DNA from 2 places in the Microbacterium sp. NPDC056736 genome. Region 1 is predicted to be linked to the other one. Evidence: predicted binding sites of a transcription regulator. Region 1 holds the regulator's gene; the other holds the start of a gene.
The links. The regulator LexA, encoded in region 1, represses DNA repair genes until DNA is damaged. The targets are predictions, from matches to a motif close to TCGAACANNTGTTCGA.
Positions count from the first base shown of each region.

Region 2: a site for LexA is predicted at 2,176-2,191, ahead of ACFRAL_RS12225 (DUF222 domain-containing protein). Genes of this name have one in related genera too.

Region 1 is NZ_JBHTZE010000009.1:109,996-118,635, reverse strand. Features, by position in the region: gene ACFRAL_RS16230 (pyridoxal-dependent decarboxylase) at 1-64, opposite strand, end outside; gene ACFRAL_RS16225 (SseB family protein) at 165-977, opposite strand; gene priA (bifunctional 1-(5-phosphoribosyl)-5-((5-phosphoribosylamino)methylideneamino)imidazole-4-carboxamide isomerase/phosphoribosylanthranilate isomerase PriA) at 961-1,707, opposite strand; gene hisH (imidazole glycerol phosphate synthase subunit HisH) at 1,760-2,431, opposite strand; gene hisB (imidazoleglycerol-phosphate dehydratase HisB) at 2,428-3,036, opposite strand; gene ACFRAL_RS16205 (histidinol-phosphate transaminase) at 3,033-4,127, opposite strand; gene ACFRAL_RS16200 (LysM peptidoglycan-binding domain-containing protein) at 4,189-4,557, opposite strand; gene lexA (transcriptional repressor LexA) at 4,816-5,496, shown strand; gene ACFRAL_RS16190 (hypothetical protein) at 5,566-7,098, shown strand; gene metE (5-methyltetrahydropteroyltriglutamate--homocysteine S-methyltransferase) at 7,095-8,640, opposite strand, start outside.
Region 2 is NZ_JBHTZE010000005.1:219,948-228,587, forward strand. Features, by position in the region: gene ftsX (permease-like cell division protein FtsX) at 1-913, opposite strand, end outside; gene ftsE (cell division ATP-binding protein FtsE) at 910-2,049, opposite strand; gene ACFRAL_RS12225 (DUF222 domain-containing protein) at 2,202-3,548, shown strand; gene prfB (peptide chain release factor 2) at 3,611-4,723, opposite strand; gene ACFRAL_RS12235 (MFS transporter) at 4,749-6,068, shown strand; gene ACFRAL_RS12240 (hypothetical protein) at 6,065-6,397, shown strand; gene ACFRAL_RS12245 (hemagglutinin) at 6,478-8,424, opposite strand; gene ACFRAL_RS12250 (response regulator transcription factor) at 8,596-8,640, shown strand, end outside.

The DNA of each region.
Region 1 (8,640 bases):
GCGCTTCGCGGTGCGCGGCCTCGAGCGCCCGCCGGTACTGCTCCGTCGTCGACGCGTCGTCCATGCGACCCCCTTGCCGTGCCGATCCTCCACCGAGCACTCCGGGCTCGCAAGGGCACCGCGCACTCCGCGCCCGGCGGGGCGCCGGCGCGACGGGCCGGCGCTCAGGAGCGGACGAGCTTGACCGTCAGCGAGTCGACGAGCACCGCGATCCGGTCGTCGGCCGCCCAGCGCTTGGCCAGGCGCGCGAGCACGGCGTCGAGCTCGGGCTTCTCGAGGCCGTCCATGAGCTGGAGCTTGACGATGAGCTCGGGGCCCCGCAGCCGGGCGTCCGGGTCGCCCGCGTCGACGACGAGGTCGATGACCGAGAGCTCGCCGCCGATGCTGGCGTGCAGTCCCGCGACGACCTCGGGCGACAGGAAGCTGGGCTCCCACGGCTGTCCCTGGCCGACAGCCCAGACCGCGGGGCGCCGGATGACGAACTCGGTCTCCGACGCCGGGTCGATCACGATGAGGTCGGTGTCGTCGGCGGCGGCGGCCAGAGCCGTGCGCACGCCCGCGACGGGGACCGGCCGGGCGGAGGCATCCCACCGCCTCATGGTGTCCACCGACGTGAACACCGGGAGCACCCGGCGACCGTCCGGCGCCGCGACCGTGACGATCGACAGTTCCTGGGTCTTGTCGACCTCGAGGCCGTGCGCGCCGACGCCGTGGTCGCCCTTCTCCGCGATGAGCGGGATGAGCAGCCGCGCGCGACGGTACGCGTCGACGACCTGCGCCTGCGTGCCGGTGCCGGCGCGGAACGCCGTCAGCGCGGCCAGAAGCGCCGGATCGGCGGATCCGTCGTCGGAGGCGTGCGGGTTGGAGTGGAAGGCGCGTCCCTCCCACGGGACGCCCGCCGAGTCGGCGGCGGGGTCGCCGTGGTGGCCGTGGCCGTGGGGCGCACCGCCGGACGGCGGGTCAGTGTCCGGCGACATCCAGCGCCTCGGCGAGCGTGAAGGCACCGGCGTACAGCGCCTTGCCCACGATCGCGCCCTCGACGCCCAGCGGCACGAGCTCGCGGAGGGCAACGATGTCGTCGAGGCTCGACACGCCACCCGAGGCGACGATCGGCTTCGGCGTGCGCGAGGTGAGCTCGCGCAGCAGGTCGAGGTTCGGGCCCTTGAGCGTGCCGTCCTTCGTGACGTCGGTGACGACGTAGCGGCTGCAGCCGGCCGCCTCGAGGCGATCGAGGACCGTCCACAGGTCGCCGCCGTCGCGCGTCCAGCCGCGCGCCGCCAGCGTCGTCCCGCGCACGTCGAGTCCGACGGCGATGACGTCGCCGTACCGGCCGATGACGTCCGCCGCCCACTCGGGATTCTCCAGTGCGGCGGTTCCGAGGTTGATGCGGGCGGCGCCGCTCTCGAGGGCGGCCTCGAGCGTGCGGTCGTCGCGGATCCCGCCCGACAGCTCGACCTGCACGCCGCGGGCCTGCTTGATGACCTTGCGCAGCACGCCGGCGTTGCTTCCGCGGCCGAATGCGGCGTCGAGGTCGACCAGGTGGATCCATTGGGCGCCCTGGCGGGCGAAGTCGAGCGCGGCGTCGACCGGATCGCCGTAGCTCGTCTCGGTGCCTGCCTCGCCCTGGGTCAGACGGACGGCCTTGCCGTCGGCGACGTCGACGGCGGGCAGAAGGACGAGCTCGGGTGTGGACGCGAAATCGTTCATGGCTCCTCGTGCGGGAAGGTCGGGAGCAGACGCTCCCGGAGTTGGCACGGTCTCAGAGGTTATCCCCGCCGAGCCCCTCGATCCAATTCGAGAGCAGGCGGATGCCCGCCTCCCCCGACTTCTCGGGGTGGAACTGCGTCGCCGAGAGGGGTCCGTTCTCGACGGCGGCGAGGAACGGCGTGCCGTACTCGCACCAGGTCAGCACCGGCTCGGGGAACGGCGGCTGCACATCGAGCAGCCACTTCTGCGCACCGAACGAGTGGACGAAGTAGAACCGCTCCTGCTCGATCCCTCGGAACAGCCGGGAGCCCTCGCCGGGCTGCACGGTGTTCCAGCCCATGTGCGGAAGCACCGGCGCGTCGAGCTCGGTCACGACGCCCGGCCACTGCCCCATGCCCTCGGTGTCGATGCCGCGCTCCACGCCGCGCTCGAAGAAGATCTGCATGCCGACGCAGACGCCGATGACCGGACGCCCGCCCGCGAGGCGGCGCTCGATGAGCTCGTCGCCGCGGCTGGCGCGCAGCGCATCCACGACGGCGCGGAAGGCCCCGACGCCCGGGACGAAGAGCCCGTCGGCGTCCATCACGAGGCCGCGGTCGGAGGTGAGCCGGGCGTCGGCGCCGGCCGCGACGAGCGCCTTGACCGCCGAGTGCACGTTGCCCGACCCGTAGTCCAGGACGGCGACGAGCGGCCTCTCGCGGTCGGCGGACGCCGCTGCGCTCACAGCGCGCCCTTCGTGCTCGGGACGCCCTCGATGAGGGGGTCCAGCGCCTTGGCCTGCCGGAACGCCCGCGCGAACGCCTTGTACTCGGCCTCCGCGATGTGGTGCGGGTCACGCCCGGACAGCACGCGCACGTGCACGGTCAGGGCGGCGTTGTACGAGATCGCCTCGAACGTGTGGCGCACGAGCGAGCCGGTGAAGTGGCCGCCGATGAGGTGGTGCTCGAAACCGGCCGGCTCACCGGTGTGCACGAGGTAGGGGCGGCCGCTGATGTCGACGACCGCCTGCGCGAGCGCCTCGTCGAGCGGGACCAGCGCGTCGCCGTAGCGCGAGATGCCGGACTTGTCGCCGAGCGCCTCGCGGATCGCCTGTCCGAGCACGATCGAGATGTCCTCCACCGTGTGGTGCGCGTCGATGTCGGTGTCGCCGGAGGCGCGGACGGTGAGATCGGTGAGCGAGTGCTTCGCGAACGCGGTCAGCATGTGGTCGAAGAAGGGCACCGTGGTGTCGATGCGGCTGCGGCCGGTGCCGTCGAGATCGAGCTCGAGCTCGACCGTGGACTCGCTCGTGGCCCGCCGCAGCGAGGCGGTGCGGGATGCGGCGCTCATGACGTCGATCCTACCGAGGCCAGTGCGTCCAGGAACGCGGTCGTCTCCTCCTCGGTCCCGGCGGTGACGCGGAGGTGATTCGGGATGCCGACATCGCGGATGAGCACGCCCTCGTCGTACAGCGCGCTCCAGGTCGCGCCCGGATCGGGCACCCCGCCGAACAGCACGAAGTTCGTCCACGACTCGTGCGGCGTGTAGCCGAGGGCCTCGACGGTCGCCGAGATGCGGTCGCGCTGCCCCACGATCTCATCCACCATGCGCAGCATCGTCGGGGCGTGACGCAGGGCCGCCGTGGCCGCCGCCTGCGTCAAGGCGCTGAGGTGGTACGGGAGCCGCACCAGCCGGAGCGCGTCGATCAGCGCCGGGTCGGCCGCGAGATACCCCACGCGGGCACCCGCGAAGGCGAACGCCTTGCTCATCGTGCGCGACACCACGAGCCGCTCGCGACCGGGCAGCAGCGTCAGCGCCGAGCGCTCGTCGTGGGGCGCGAACTCGAAGTACGCCTCGTCCACGATGACGATGCCGTCGGTCGCGTCGTAGACCGCCTCGACGACGTCGAGGCCCAGGGGCGTGCCCGTGGGGTTGTTCGGCGAGCACAGGAAGACGACAGCCGGCGACACGTGGGCGACCTGCGCGGCCGCGTCCGCAGCCTCGATCGAGTAGTCGGAGGACCGCGTCCCGGCGATCCAATCTGCCCCGGTCCCCCGCGTCAGGAGCGGGTACATGGAGTAGGTGGGCCCGAAGCCGAACGCCGTACGGCCGGGTCCGGCGAAGGCCTGCAGGATGTGCTGGAGCACTTCGTTGGACCCGTTCGCGGCCCAGATCTGCTCGCGGGTGAGCCCGTGTCCGAGGTAGTCGGCGAAGCCCTCGCGCAGGGCGGTGAACTCGCGGTCGGGATACCGGTTCACATCGCGCAGGGCGAGGGCGATGGAGTCGAGGATGTCGTCCGCGACCCCCTGCGGAACCGGATGCGTGTTCTCGTTGACGTTCAGGGCGACGGGAAGCGGTGCCTGCGGAGCGCCGTAGGGCGTCTGCCCGCGGAGATCGGCGCGTAAAGGGAGGTCTTCGAGACGTGCACTCACCCCTCCCATGGTAGAGCCGCGCGACACGCTCCCGCCTCGGATGACGTCGGCGGCGCGGTTCGGCCGGGCCCTACTCCGCCGAGCCGTACTCCGCCGGGATCGCCAGGCTCTGCCCGGCCTGGACGGTGACGCCGTCGAGTGCGTTCAGGCGGACGATGGCGTCGACCACGTCGCGGGGGTCGTGCCCGGGCGCGACGTCCTCCGCGATCGTCCACAGCGAGTCGCCGTGCGAGACGGTGACGGTGCTGAACGACCCCGCCGGCGCACCGGCGTCGCGGGTGGCGAGAGCCGCCCCGCCGCCGATGACCGCGGCGCTGAGCGCGATCACCGCGGGCATCGCCGCCAGCGTGGCCAGGACGCGGCGGCCCCGCACCGTGAGTCGCAGACGCGTCGCGCGCGCCGGCGAGGGAACGGACGTCGTGTAAGCGATCGCGGTCATGGTGTCTCCTCGTGATGGGGAGAGATTCGCATTCCCCGCTCGGCCGGGAGCGGGGAGTGCGAACCTCTCTTCCGAAGCTATCTTCGACTCTCGACGGTGTCAAGACTCGGCCCGAGTGCCGAATGATCGAACGCGACACGCGGACGGGTTGTTCCCCGTACCCCCGGTATGCGGATACGGTTTCGATACGAGAACCCCACCACGGGCCTCCGACATTCGAAGAAGCAGCGCTCGCGGGCGCAGGACGGGAGCCGGAAGATGAGCGACGCGGCCGGGCGCGACAAGCCCCAGACTCGTCGGCGCAAGAGCCTCAGCGACAAGCAGCTCGCGATCCTCGAGGTGATCCAGCGCTCCATCGCGCGCCACGGGTACCCGCCGAGCATGCGCGAGATCGGCGACGCCGTCGGCCTGAAGTCGCTGTCGAGCGTGACCCACCAGCTCAACCAGCTCGAGCTCAGCGGCTACCTCCGCCGCGACGCCGGCAAGACGCGGGCGATGGAGGTGCTCATCGACCTCCCCGGGTCGGCGACCGAGAGCCCGGCCGACGCCGCGCCCTCGCTGGGCGACGCCGCCCTGGTGCCCCTCGTCGGGCGGATCGCCGCCGGCGTGCCCATCACCGCCGAGCAGCAGGTGGAGGAGATCTTCCCGCTGCCCCGCCAGCTCGTCGGCAAGGGGGACCTCTTCATGCTCAAGGTCTCGGGCGAGTCGATGATCGACGCCGCGATCTGCGACGGGGACTGGGTCGTCGTGCGCGCGCAGGCCACCGCCGACAACGGCGAGATCGTCGCGGCGATGCTCGACGGCGAGGCCACGGTCAAGACCTTCCGGCAGCGCGACGGCCACACATGGCTGCTCCCCCGCAACTCCGCGTTCGAGCCGATCCTGGGCGACGAGGCGACGGTGCTCGGCAAGGTCGTGGCGGTGCTGCGCGCGGTCTGAGCGGCTTTCACCCGAAACGCGTGACGAAGGTCCTGGCGGGGCAGCGGCGCGGCGCGCTATAAGGGGGGGATGACCGACACGACCGGCATCGCCGACGCCGCCGACCTCCGCGCGCGCCTCGAGGCGCTCGAGGCGGAGAACGCCCGACTCCGCGGTGATTCCGCGCAGGGCGCCAGGACGTCGACCGAGCCGCCCGGCAGCCGCTGGCGCGCCTTCTTCTCGGCGCTGTGCATCGTCATCGCCACGATCCTGGTGCCGGTGTCGATCGTCGCCGCGTGGGCACGCGTCGAGCTGGTCGACGAGACGCGCTTCGTCGAGACGTTCGCACCGCTGGCCGACGACCCGCAGGTTCAGGCGCTCATCGTGCAGGAGGTCACCGCGGCGATCGACGAGTCGCTGAACCTCGAGGCGGTCGTGAACGATCTCTTCGACGGCATCCAGCAGCTCGATCTGCCGCCGCGCGCCCTCGCCGCCCTCGATCTGCTGCGCTCCCCCGCCGCGCAGGGGGTGCAGAACCTCGTCGACACGACCGTCACGCGCCTCGTGCAGTCGGAGGCCTTCGCCGACGTGTGGGAGACGGCTCTGCGAGCCAGTCACCGCTCGCTGCAGGCCGTCGCGGCGGGAGGTACGGCCGGCGGCGCCGTGGTGATCACCGGCGAGGGGGAGATCGGCATCCAGCTGGGCCCGATCATCGCGGAGGTCAAGGACCGCCTCGTCGACCGCGGCATCGGGATCGCCGAGCAGATCCCCGAGATCGACAGGACGATCGTGGTGGCCCAGAGCGACGCCCTCACGGTCGTCGGCACGGTCTACAACCTCGCGGTGGCCGCGGGGTGGTGGACGCCGCTGCTGGCCCTCGTCCTCTTCGTCGCGGGGATCGCCATCGCCCGGCGGCGCTCCACGGCGGTCCTGGGAACAGGCGTCGGCATCGCGGTCGGCGCGGCCGCGCTCGCGATCGCCCTGGGCGCCGGCGGCGCCGTGCTCGCGCTGAGCGGACCGAACCTCGGCGTGCCGGCCGGCGCGCTCGCCTCGATGTACGAGCAGATCACCGGCGCCATGCGCGACACCGCGGTGGTGCTGACGCTCCTCGGCCTGGTGATCGCGGTGATCGCCTGGATGTCGGGGCGCTGGCGCGGCGCACAGGCGGCACGCCACGGGGTGGCGTCGATGAACGCCGGGATCCGGATCGCCGCGCTCCGGCGGGGCGTGGACACCGGCCGCGTCGGCTCGTGGCTCTTCGCACAGCGCGTGCTCGTCCGGGTGGTCCTCGGCGTCCTCGCGGTGCTGTGGCTGATGCTCCTGCGGCCGTTGTCGGTCGGAGAGGTCTTCCTGGTCCTGATCGTCTGGCTCCTGGTGTGGTGGGTCACCGAACTGCTGCAGCGCCGGCCGGAGGACGCCGAGGCGGCGGCCGCGGCCGACGTGGTCGCGGTGCCCCCCGCCGACGGCGCGGGGCCGGCGGGCGTCACCGACGGCGACACCCTCGTCCTCGACTCCGAGGCGGACACCCTCGTGATCGACGCGGATGCCGACACCGTGGTGGTGGAGACGCCGGATGCCGCGACCGGCGGGGCCGCGGCATCCGGGACCAAGAAGCGCCGCTAGGCCGGAACGCGCGTCCGCGCCGCCCGCGTCGCCTCGACGAGGTTCCGCAGCGACGTCACCGTCTCGCCGTACCCCCGCGTCTTGAGGCCGCAGTCCGGGTTCACCCACACGCGGCGCAGCGGGAGCTCGGCGACCGCGCGGTCGAGGAGCTCCGAGATCTCGTCGACGGACGGCACGCGCGGCGAGTGGATGTCGTACACGCCCGGCCCGATGCCGGCCGCGAAGCCCGACGACGCGATGTCGCCGATCACCTCGCCGCGGCTGCGGGCGGCCTCGATGGAGGTGACGTCGGCGTCCAGTGCCGCGATCGCATCGATCACGACGTCGAACTCCGAGTAGCACAGGTGCGTGTGCACCTGCGTCGCGGGTGCCGCGCCGGCTGTGGCGAGGCGGAAGGACGCCACCGACCACGCGAGGTACGCCGGCTGGTCGGCCACCGCCAGCGGGAGCAGCTCTCGCAGCGCCGGCTCGTCGACCTGGATCACCCGGATGCCCGCGTCCTCGAGGTCCGCGATCTCGTCGCGCAGCGCGAGGGCGACCTGGTTCGCGGTCTCGGAGAGCGGCTGGTCGTCGCGGACGAACGACCAGGCGAGGATCGTCACCGGCCCGGTCAGCATGCCCTTCATCGGCTTGTCGGTGAGCGACTGGGCGAACGTCGACCACGCCACCGTGATCGGCGCCGGACGCGACACGTCACCCCACAGGATCGACGGCCGGGTCGCGCGCGAGCCGTAGGACTGCACCCAGCCGTTCTCGGTGACGGCGAATCCGTCGAGGTGCTCGGCGAAGTACTGCACCATGTCGTTGCGCTCGGCTTCGCCGTGGACGAGGACGTCCAGCCCGAGATCCTCCTGCAGGGTCACGACGCGCGCGATCTCGTCGCGGAGGAACCGCTCGTACTCCGCGGCGCCCAGCTCGCCGCGGCCGTGCCGCGCACGCGCACGCCGGATCTCGTCCGTCTGCGGGAACGAGCCGATCGTCGTCGTGGGCAGCAGCGGCAGGGCCAGCTGCGCGTCCTGGGCCTCGACGCGCGTGCCGTACGCGCCGCGGTCGAAGTCGGCATCGACCAGGCCGGCCGTGCGCGCCCGCACGGCACCGTCGCGCACGCCGGGCGATGATCGCCGGGCGGCGAGGGCGACGGATGCCTCCATCAGCGCGTCCTCGATCGCCGCGCGTCCCTCCGCCAGACCGGTCGCGAGCGTCACGACCTGCCCCACCTTCTGGTCGGCGAACGCGAGCCACGACGCCAGACGCGGATCGAGCGCGGACTCGTCGTCGACGTCGTGCGGCACGTGCTGCAGAGAGGTCGACGTGGCGGCGGCGACAGAACCGGCGCCGAGCGCCGCGAGGTCCGACAGACGGCCCCACGCCGCCTCCAGGTCGCCGCGCCACACGTTGCGGCCGTCGACCACGCCGCCCACGAGCGTCTTGCCGGCGAGGCCGCCCACCGCGGCCGGGACGCCACCGCGCGTGAGGTCGACCGCGATCGCCTCGATCGGCGCCGCGCCCAGCGCCGCCCACGCCGCATCGGACAACTGCGCG
Region 2 (8,640 bases), on a different contig from region 1:
CGCGGAGCCACCGCCGGATCGCGAATCCCGCCGACAGGGCCGCGAGCCCGATGCCGACCAGGATGAGAACGGGCACCACGAGCCAGGCATCCGCCAGATCGACCCAAGTCGTGACGAAGTCGACCCGGTTGCGCAGATAGTTGTCCACGCCGAAGTGCACCCCCGCGATGACGGCCGCACTGGCCAGGACGGATCCCAGCAGCGCTGCGAACACGCCCTCGAGGATGAACGGCGTCTGGATGAACCGGTTGGACGCCCCGACCAGGCGCATGATGCCGAGCTCCCGTCTTCGCGCATACGCCGAGAGCCGGATCGTCGTGGCGATGAGGAGGACGGCCGCGATGAGCATCAGAGCCGCGATGCCGACAGCGATGTAGGTCGCCACCGTCAGTGCGGAGAAGAGCGGCTCGAGGTACTGCAGCTGGTCCTGCACCTGCTCGACCCCCGCAGTGCCCGTGAACGCCTCGATGATGACGGCCGACTGCGCCGGATCGACGAGCGTGATGCGGAAGGTCTCGTTCACCTGCTCGGGGGTGACGACGCTGGCGTCCTCCTCCCCCACCAGGTCGAGCAGCTCCTCGTAGGCCTGCTGATGGTCGAGGAACACCATGTCGCGGATGAGGGGCGACAGCGCGCTGCCCTCGAGCTTGCCGCGGACCTCCTCGATCTGCTCGGGCGTCGCCTCCCCGTCCGCGCACGTCGCCTCGTTCGTGGAGATCTCGGTGCACATGTAGATCGCGACCTGCGCGCGGTCCACCCAGAAGTCGCGCATCGTCACGATCTGCATCTGCATGAGGATGGCGGCGCCGACGAACGTCAGCGACACGAACGTGACGAGGATCACCGAGATGACCATCGAGACGTTCCGCCGGAGGCCGGTGAACGCCTCCGACATGATGAGTCCGAACCTCATGAGGTGGGCCCCACTTCGTCGTCGGGATCGGTTTCGCCGAGTCCGAGCCGGTCGGCGAGCCCCAGCTCCGCCACCTCGATCTGGTCGATGACGGGCATCGTCTGCGTCTGCGACGGCACGGCCGCGGCGGGAGGAGCGGATGCCTCCCCGGCCGCGGCGTCCTCGCCCACGGGCTCCTCGACCGCATGCTCGAGCGCCTGGGCCTTCCGCAGCTCGTCCGCCGCGAGCGCCGCCGCGGTCGCGGCCGTGGCGGCCGCGACGGCCGCGCTGGCGACACCGGGAGACACGGCATCCGTCTCTCCCGCCTGCTCGTCGTCACCGCGCACGAGAGTCGGGTCGAGGCCCGCCGCGGCGGCGAGCGAGGCCTCGCGCTGGACCTCGAGCACCGCGGTGAGGGCGGCCACGGCGGCCGCGCCGCGCTCGGGCTCCGGCGTGAGGCTGGGCAGATTCGAGCGGTCGCCGTAGCCGCCGTGCCGCTCGTCGCGCACGATCTCGCCGTGGCGGAGCTCGATCACGCGACGCTGCATCTGGTCGACGAAGCCGGCCTCGTGGGTGGCCATGACCACCGTCGTGCCGCCGGCGTTGATGCGGGCGAGCAGCTGCATGATGTCGATGGAGGTCGCGGGGTCGAGGTTGCCGGTGGGCTCGTCCGCGAGCAGGATCTGCGGACGGTTGACCAGGGCGCGGGCGATCGCGACGCGCTGCTGCTCACCACCCGAGAGCTCGTGAGGGAACCGCTTCTCCTTGCCGGCGAGTCCGACGAGGGCGAGCACCTCGGGCACGGCCTGCTGGATGAAGCCGCGTGAGGAGCCGATCACCTGCAGGGTGAAGGCGACGTTCTGGAAGACCGTCTTGGTGGGCAGTAGCCGGAAGTCCTGGAACACGGCGCCGACATGGCGGCGGAAGTACGGCACCTTGCGGTTCGACAGCGTGCGCAGGTCGCGGCCGAGCACGACGACCCGCCCTTCGCTCGGCGTCTCTTCGCGGAGGATCAGCCGCAGGCACGACGACTTCCCCGATCCCGAGGCGCCGACGAGGAAGACGAATTCCCCGCGCTGCACTTCGAAGTCGACATCGCTCAGGGCAGGCTTCGCAGTGCCGCGAAAGCGCTTCGTGACGTTCTCGAACCGGATCATGGCCTAACGAGCCTATGCGGATGACCCCCGGTGCGGTCCAGCGACACCCGAGGCTGAGGCATCCGCCGTCCGCGGACTCCCCCTTCTGTCATCGGATCACGCGCCGCTCGCCCGCCCGACGGAATGTCGTAGGTATGTTCTAATATCACAGCATGACCACCTCGGAACCGGACGGCGCGGCCGACGCCGACCCGCACGCGGGCGTCGAGCATGTGGACGACGTGCCGGTCGATGAAGACGCGTGGGCCGGCGCCGCCGCGGCCGTGCCCGACGAGCTCGACCTCGTGACCGAGGTGGACGACATGATGGCGGTCTTCGCCTCGGAGCGCTTCGTCCGCGTCGACGCCCTGCGGCGTCGCGCACTCGCCGACGAGCGCTACGGCGACGCGATCGCCGCCGTCGTCGAGAGGTCGGTGCGGCTGGAGCTCGCGGCGGCGCTGCGCGTCACCGAGGCCGCTGCGGCGCACCTTCTGGGCATGGCCCAGGCACTCGTGCACCGGTACCCGGCGGTGCTCGAAGCCCTCCACCGCGCCAGGATCAGCGAGCGGCATGCCGAGATCCTGGTCGACGCGCTCGACGGCGTCGAGCCCGATGTGCGCGCCAGACTCACCGAGCGCGCGGCACAGTTGGCCGAGGAGCTCCCCGTCGGCGCGTTCCGCAGACAGCTCAGCAGAATGATCGAGAGCGAGCGCTCGGCGACGCTCGCGGAACGTCACGAGGCCGCTCTTCGACAGCGCCGCGTGGTGGTCGAGCCCGCCGACGATGGCATGGCGTGGCTGCACGCCTTCATCCCTGCAGTGGAGGCACGCGCGATCCAGGGCCGGATCACGGCCATGGCCAGAGTGCTGGGCGCGGCGGCCGATGAGGAGCGCACGCTCGATCAGCGGCGTGCCGACGTGCTCGGCGACCTGCTCGTCGACGGCGACACCGCGGCGCTCGTGCCCCAGGCGCGCGGCATCCGGGCCGCCGTCACCGTCACCGTGCCGGCTCTCGCACTGCTGGATGCGGCATCCGGCCCGGGGGACTCCCCCGACGCGCCGGCGGTGGTCGAGGGCGTCGGGCCGATCACGCTGTCGCGCGCGCGAGAGCTGTGCGGGGGCGCCGACGGCTGGATGCGGGTTCTCACCCACCCCGAGACCGGCGCGGTGCTCTCCGTCGGTCGCGACCAATACCGTCCGCCGCCGGGGCTGAGGCGGCTGGTCCGGTGGCGAGCCGACAGATGCATGGCTCCCGGATGCGGGATCCCGGCCTCCAGATGCGAGATCGATCACACCGTGGCGTGGGAGCACGGCGGCGAGACCTCGCTCGACAACCTGGCTCCCCTCTGCAAGGGCCACCATACGATCAAGCATCACGGCGGCTGGCGGGTCGAACAGGTCGCAGAAGGCGGGGGCGCGCTGCAGTGGACCTCCCCTGCCGGGCGACGCTACCTCGTCACGCCCGAGCGGCGTGTGCCCGTCTTCCGCGCATCGGCCGCCGAGCCTGCCGCACCGTTCTGACGCGGATGCCGCGACGGGCGCGGGTCGGCCCGTCCGGTGCGGTCACCCGTGCCCGGCGGATGTCAGTCGTCGTCGTCCTTGCGCTTGCGCCAGCGGATGCCCGCCGAGATGAACCCGTCGAGATCGCCGTCGAAGACGATCGCGGGGTTGCCGACCTCGTAGCCGGTGCGGAGGTCCTTCACGAGCTGCTGCCCGTAGAGGAAGTACGACCGCATCTGGTCGCCCCAGCTCGCGGTGATGGTGCCGGCGAGCTCCTTCTTCTTCGCCGCCTCCTCCTCGCGCTTGAGCAGGAGCAGGCGGGTCTGCAGCACGCGCATGGCGGCAGCGCGGTTCTGGATCTGCGACTTCTCGTTCTGCATCGACACCACGATGCCCGTGGGGAGGTGCGTGAGCCGGACGGCGGAGTCCGTCGTGTTGACCGACTGGCCGCCGGGACCGGACGAGCGGAAGACGTCGACGCGGATCTCGCCCTCGGGGATGTCGACCTCGACGGCCTCCTCCATCACCGGGATGACCTCGACCGCGGCGAACGAGGTCTGGCGCTTGTCGGCCGAGCCGAACGGGCTGATGCGCGCGAGGCGGTGCGTGCCGGCCTCGACCGACAGCGTCCCATAGGCATAGGGCGCGTCGACCTCGAACGTCGCCGACTTGATGCCCGCGCCCTCGGCGTACGACGTGTCCATCACCTTGACGGGGTACTTGTGGCGCTCCGCCCAGCGCAGGTACATGCGCATGAGCATCTCGGCGAAGTCCGTGGCGTCGTCGCCGCCCGCGCCGGAGCGGATCGTGACGACCGCGGAGCGCTCGTCGTACTCGCCGTCCAGGAGCGTCTGCACCTCGAGCTGGCTGACGATGTCCTCGAGCTCGGCGATCTCGTGACGCGCCTCCTCGGCGGAGTCCTCGTCGTCCATCTCGTTGGCGAGTTCCACGAGCACGTCGAGGTCGTCGAGGCGCCGCTCCACGTCGGTGACGCGCTTGAGCTCGGCCTGGCGGTGGCTGAGGGCGCTGGTGACCTTCTGGGCCTTCTCGACGTCGTCCCACAGGTCGGGCGCGCCGGCCTCCTCGCTGAGGCGGGCGATGTCGGCGGTGAGTGCCTCGACGTCGACCACGGCCTTGATGTCGGCGAACGTGGAGCGCAGGGCCTGGATGTCGGCGGAGGGATCGAAGTCGAGCATGACACTCCAGACTAACGTGGAAGCGATGACCGATCACGCAGGCGCCCCCACTGCCCGCGACGTGCTGTGGCGGTTCGGCCCGATGATCTACGGCCCCACGGTGCTGTTCGCGCTCGGCGAGGGCGCCGTCATCCCGCTCATCCCCGTGATCGCCGCTCAGCTGGGCGCGGATGTCGCCACCGCCGCCCTTGTCGCCTCGGCGCTCGTCGTCGGGCAACTGTGCGGCAATCTCCCCGCCGGCTGGGCCGTCGCCCGCATCGGCGAGCGTCTCACGATGGCTATCGCCGGGTTCCTCTCCCTCGCCGGTGTCGCCGGCATGGCGCTCGCTCCCTCGCTGGGCCTGTTCGCGACCGCGGTGTTCGTCATCGGGTTCTGCGCCGCCGCGTTCGGACTCGCACGACATTCCTTCATGACCACCCGCGTGCCGCTCGCCTTCCGGGCGCGCGCCCTGTCGCTGCTGGGCGGCACCTTCCGGCTCGGCATGTTCATCGGCCCGTTCGTCGCCGCCGCACTGCTGGCGCTGCTCGGCGACGAGCGCGCCGCGATCTGGTTCTTCGGCGGATGCCTCGTCGGCACGATCCTCCTGGTGCTGCTGGGTCCCGACCCCGAGAAGAAGCTCCTCGTCCCCGGAGCGCCCGGCGCGGGCGACGGGCGCATGGACACCGAGGACACCGGCGAACCCGTCACGGGCTCGATCCCGATCCGGCGCACCGGTGGCTCGGGCAGCACGGCAGGGCCGGGCACGGGCGTGCTGCGCACCATGTGGCGCCACCGCCGTGTGCTCTCCACGCTCGGGCTGGCCGCGGCATCCCTCTCATCCGTCCGCTCCGCACGCCAGGTCGTCCTGCCGCTGTGGGGCGTGTCGATCGGCCTGGACGCGCAGACGATCGCCCTCGTCGTCGGCATCTCGGGAGCGATCGACTTCGCGCTGTTCTACGCCAGCGGTCAGGTGATGGACCGCTTCGGGCGCCTGTGGGCCGCCCTCCCGGCGATGCTGCTCATGGGCGCGGGCTTCGTCGCGCTCGCCTTCACGCACGACCTCCCGGACGCCGCGATGTGGTTCGCGATGTTCGCCGCGGTGCTGGGCGTCGGCAACGGTCTGTCCAGCGGGATCCTGCTCACACTCGGCGCCGACGTGGCACCGAAGACCGAGCCGGCGGCCTTCCTCGGCTCGTGGCGCACACTCACCGACGCGGGTGGCGCCGTCGCCCCGCTGCTCGTCTCGGGCATCGCTGCAGTCTCTTCCCTCGCCGTCGCCTCCGGAGTCATGGGCGCCATCGGCTTGCTCGGCGCACTCGCCTTCGTGCGCTGGGTCCCGCGCTACGTCCCCCGGGTGCGCCCGTGAGCGAGGTCGTGCAGTTCTGCCGCAGTCGCAACGACGGGCGCCGCTGCACACGGCCCTTCGACCACCCCGGCTTGCACCGCCACCGCACGATCATGTGGACGGATGCCGCCGCCGACCCGCCTCGGTGCCCGGGCTCCGGCGAGCCCAGGGAGCCCGCAGCGACGCTGCCCGACGGCTTCCCGAACGGCCGCGCGCTGTGCCCGGTCTGTCTGCGGCTCATCGATCTCGACGAGACCGGTCGGCTGATCGAGCACGACACGTCCGATCCCGCGGAGACGGATGACGAGGTCCGCCACCGGCGCGAGTGGCTCAACGCCCACGGGTGGTAGCCGGCAGGACGCAACGGAAGACCAGCCCCGCGCGAGTTGTGCGGGGCCGGTCGTTGCGACTCTCCTATGTCACCTTCGGATCACGGTCCGCTGCTGACAGTGCCGCCGTTGCTGACCGTCAGCGCCGACGTCTCGTGGCACGTCCAGTCGATGTCGCGCTGGGCGTCGTTGGTGCTGTCGTAGTTGACTCGCCATGAGAAGTTGCCTGTCGCGAGATAGGCAGTGGTGTTCGCGGTGGTCGCCGTCGGCTGCGCTGCCGTTACTGCCACATTCGACAGCGTGTAGACGGGAGTCCCGCTGCAGGTGCCGTTCGTGTACAGCTCGAAGTCGACGTTGCCCGCCAAGGCGCCCGTGTTGGCCGGCACCGTGATGGTCACGGAGTCGTTCGGAACCCATCGCTGGGCGCTCGTGAGCGACGATGGAACGCTCGTGACGTTCACATCCTCGTTCGTATCGGTGCAGCCGGTGTTGTGGGTTGTCGCGTTGGTATTCGGGAGGTTCCCGCTGTATTCCGCCACCCAGTGATACGACCCGGCTGACGTCGGGGTGAACGAAGCGGTCGCCGAAGCGGTCCCTGCTTGCTGCCCCGTCACGATCGCCGTCGCAGACGAGGTGTGAACGAGGGTGCCGCACGGGCTGCCTGTGATGGCCGGCGCCTTGTACAGCTTGAACGTCACGGTTCCACCGGCGGCAGGTCCGCTCGCCCCAGTGAGGTTGATCACCGGGTCGGCCGGCTGCGTCGCGAGCCCCGTGAGGTTGGCGGTGTCGGTGACAGCGTTGCCCAGCAGCACGTCATCACCGGCGGTGGTGGCGAGAGTCGGTGTCACCGGGGCCACGTTGAAGCACTCCGACATGCTGGAGTCCTCGTCGCCTCCGATCCCATTCGCAAGATCACCGCTGTACACAGCTCGCCAGCAATAGCGGCCGGCAGAGGTGACATAAGCGGTTGGCGACACGACCGTCACTGGATACTCATTATCGACGTCCTCTACGTCGACTATCCCGACATCCGTTCCTCCGGTGGTGCAAAGGGCCGAGCCAGTGACCTTACAGAGGAAGAACTGTACAGTTCCCGCTGGGTCAGGCTCACCCCCCGTGACGTCGACGACGGCGGAGTCTTTGACGGCCAGGATCCCCGTCCCGATGTCGGCATTGCTGGGAACGTTCGTCTCTCCGTCCGAGAGCTTCGGTGTGGTGACGACGCTGCCTTCGCAGTTGCTCAGCTCGGGAGACGGCGCTAGCACTGTGTCCTTGTAATCGGCAGTGTCGGAGTTGCCGGTCACCGTGCTGGGGATCACATTCGAGATGACCAGACACGCCGGAACGCCATCAGACAGGATGGCGGTCAGATCGATGGCCGCCTCGCCCTTGAAGTTATTGTCGCCATAGGCTGCGGCCGACTCAGTTGCGTCGAGCAGTCCGGGCGCACCGAGCACGAGGTTGCCGTTGACTTCGCTCCACGTGCGCAGGTAGAGGTCGGTGCTGTTGCCCTGCTGGTCCCACAGGATCATGAAGTCGCCCGCCTCGCGGTTCGCCCACGGGTTGCAGTTGGCGATCAGCGCTTCGGTGTTCTCTGGCGTAACGGGGAACGTGCAGGTGGTCGGCGCCTTCTGGTGCATGAACTCGAATGCGATGAATCCGCTGCCGTTATTCGAGTCGCGTTCCCATGCGAAGTAGAGCCAGTCATGCTGGGTGACGGGATCCTTTGCAGTGTCAATCCATGCTCTCCTCAGGTCGACCTGCGCATTCGGGTTGGTGAGACCGAGCGTCGGCACGGCGTCGTCGTGGATGACACCGATCTTGGTCGTGCTGGAGTTGAGCGGTCCCAGCTCCTTGACGTTGCCGAAGAAGTCCGGCAACTCCGTGGTGCCGGCGTCCGGTATGAGGGGCGTCGCCGGCGGAATCGCGCCGATCGTGTACGGTCCGTCGGCGGCTGATGCGGCGGAAGCGCCACCTAGTACGAAGGCTGCAACCAGACAGCCTGTGACTCCGGCGGCGATCGAACGTCGCCGCATTATCTGGGACATTGGTCCTCCCCTTTTCCCCAGGTCGCCACGCCACTGGTAACGGCATGGCCCAGCGCTTACGCTAGGAACCGCGTGGGGACGCAACCATCGGGTGAACCCGCACCCGGGTTTGGGGAAACTCCTTAGGGTGGTCTGCTCCCGAGCGAGAGGCGCGCGATTCGGGGAGGAATCGTGAGCAAGGAAGAGGTTTTCGCGTTGGTGGTCGCTGGGGATCAC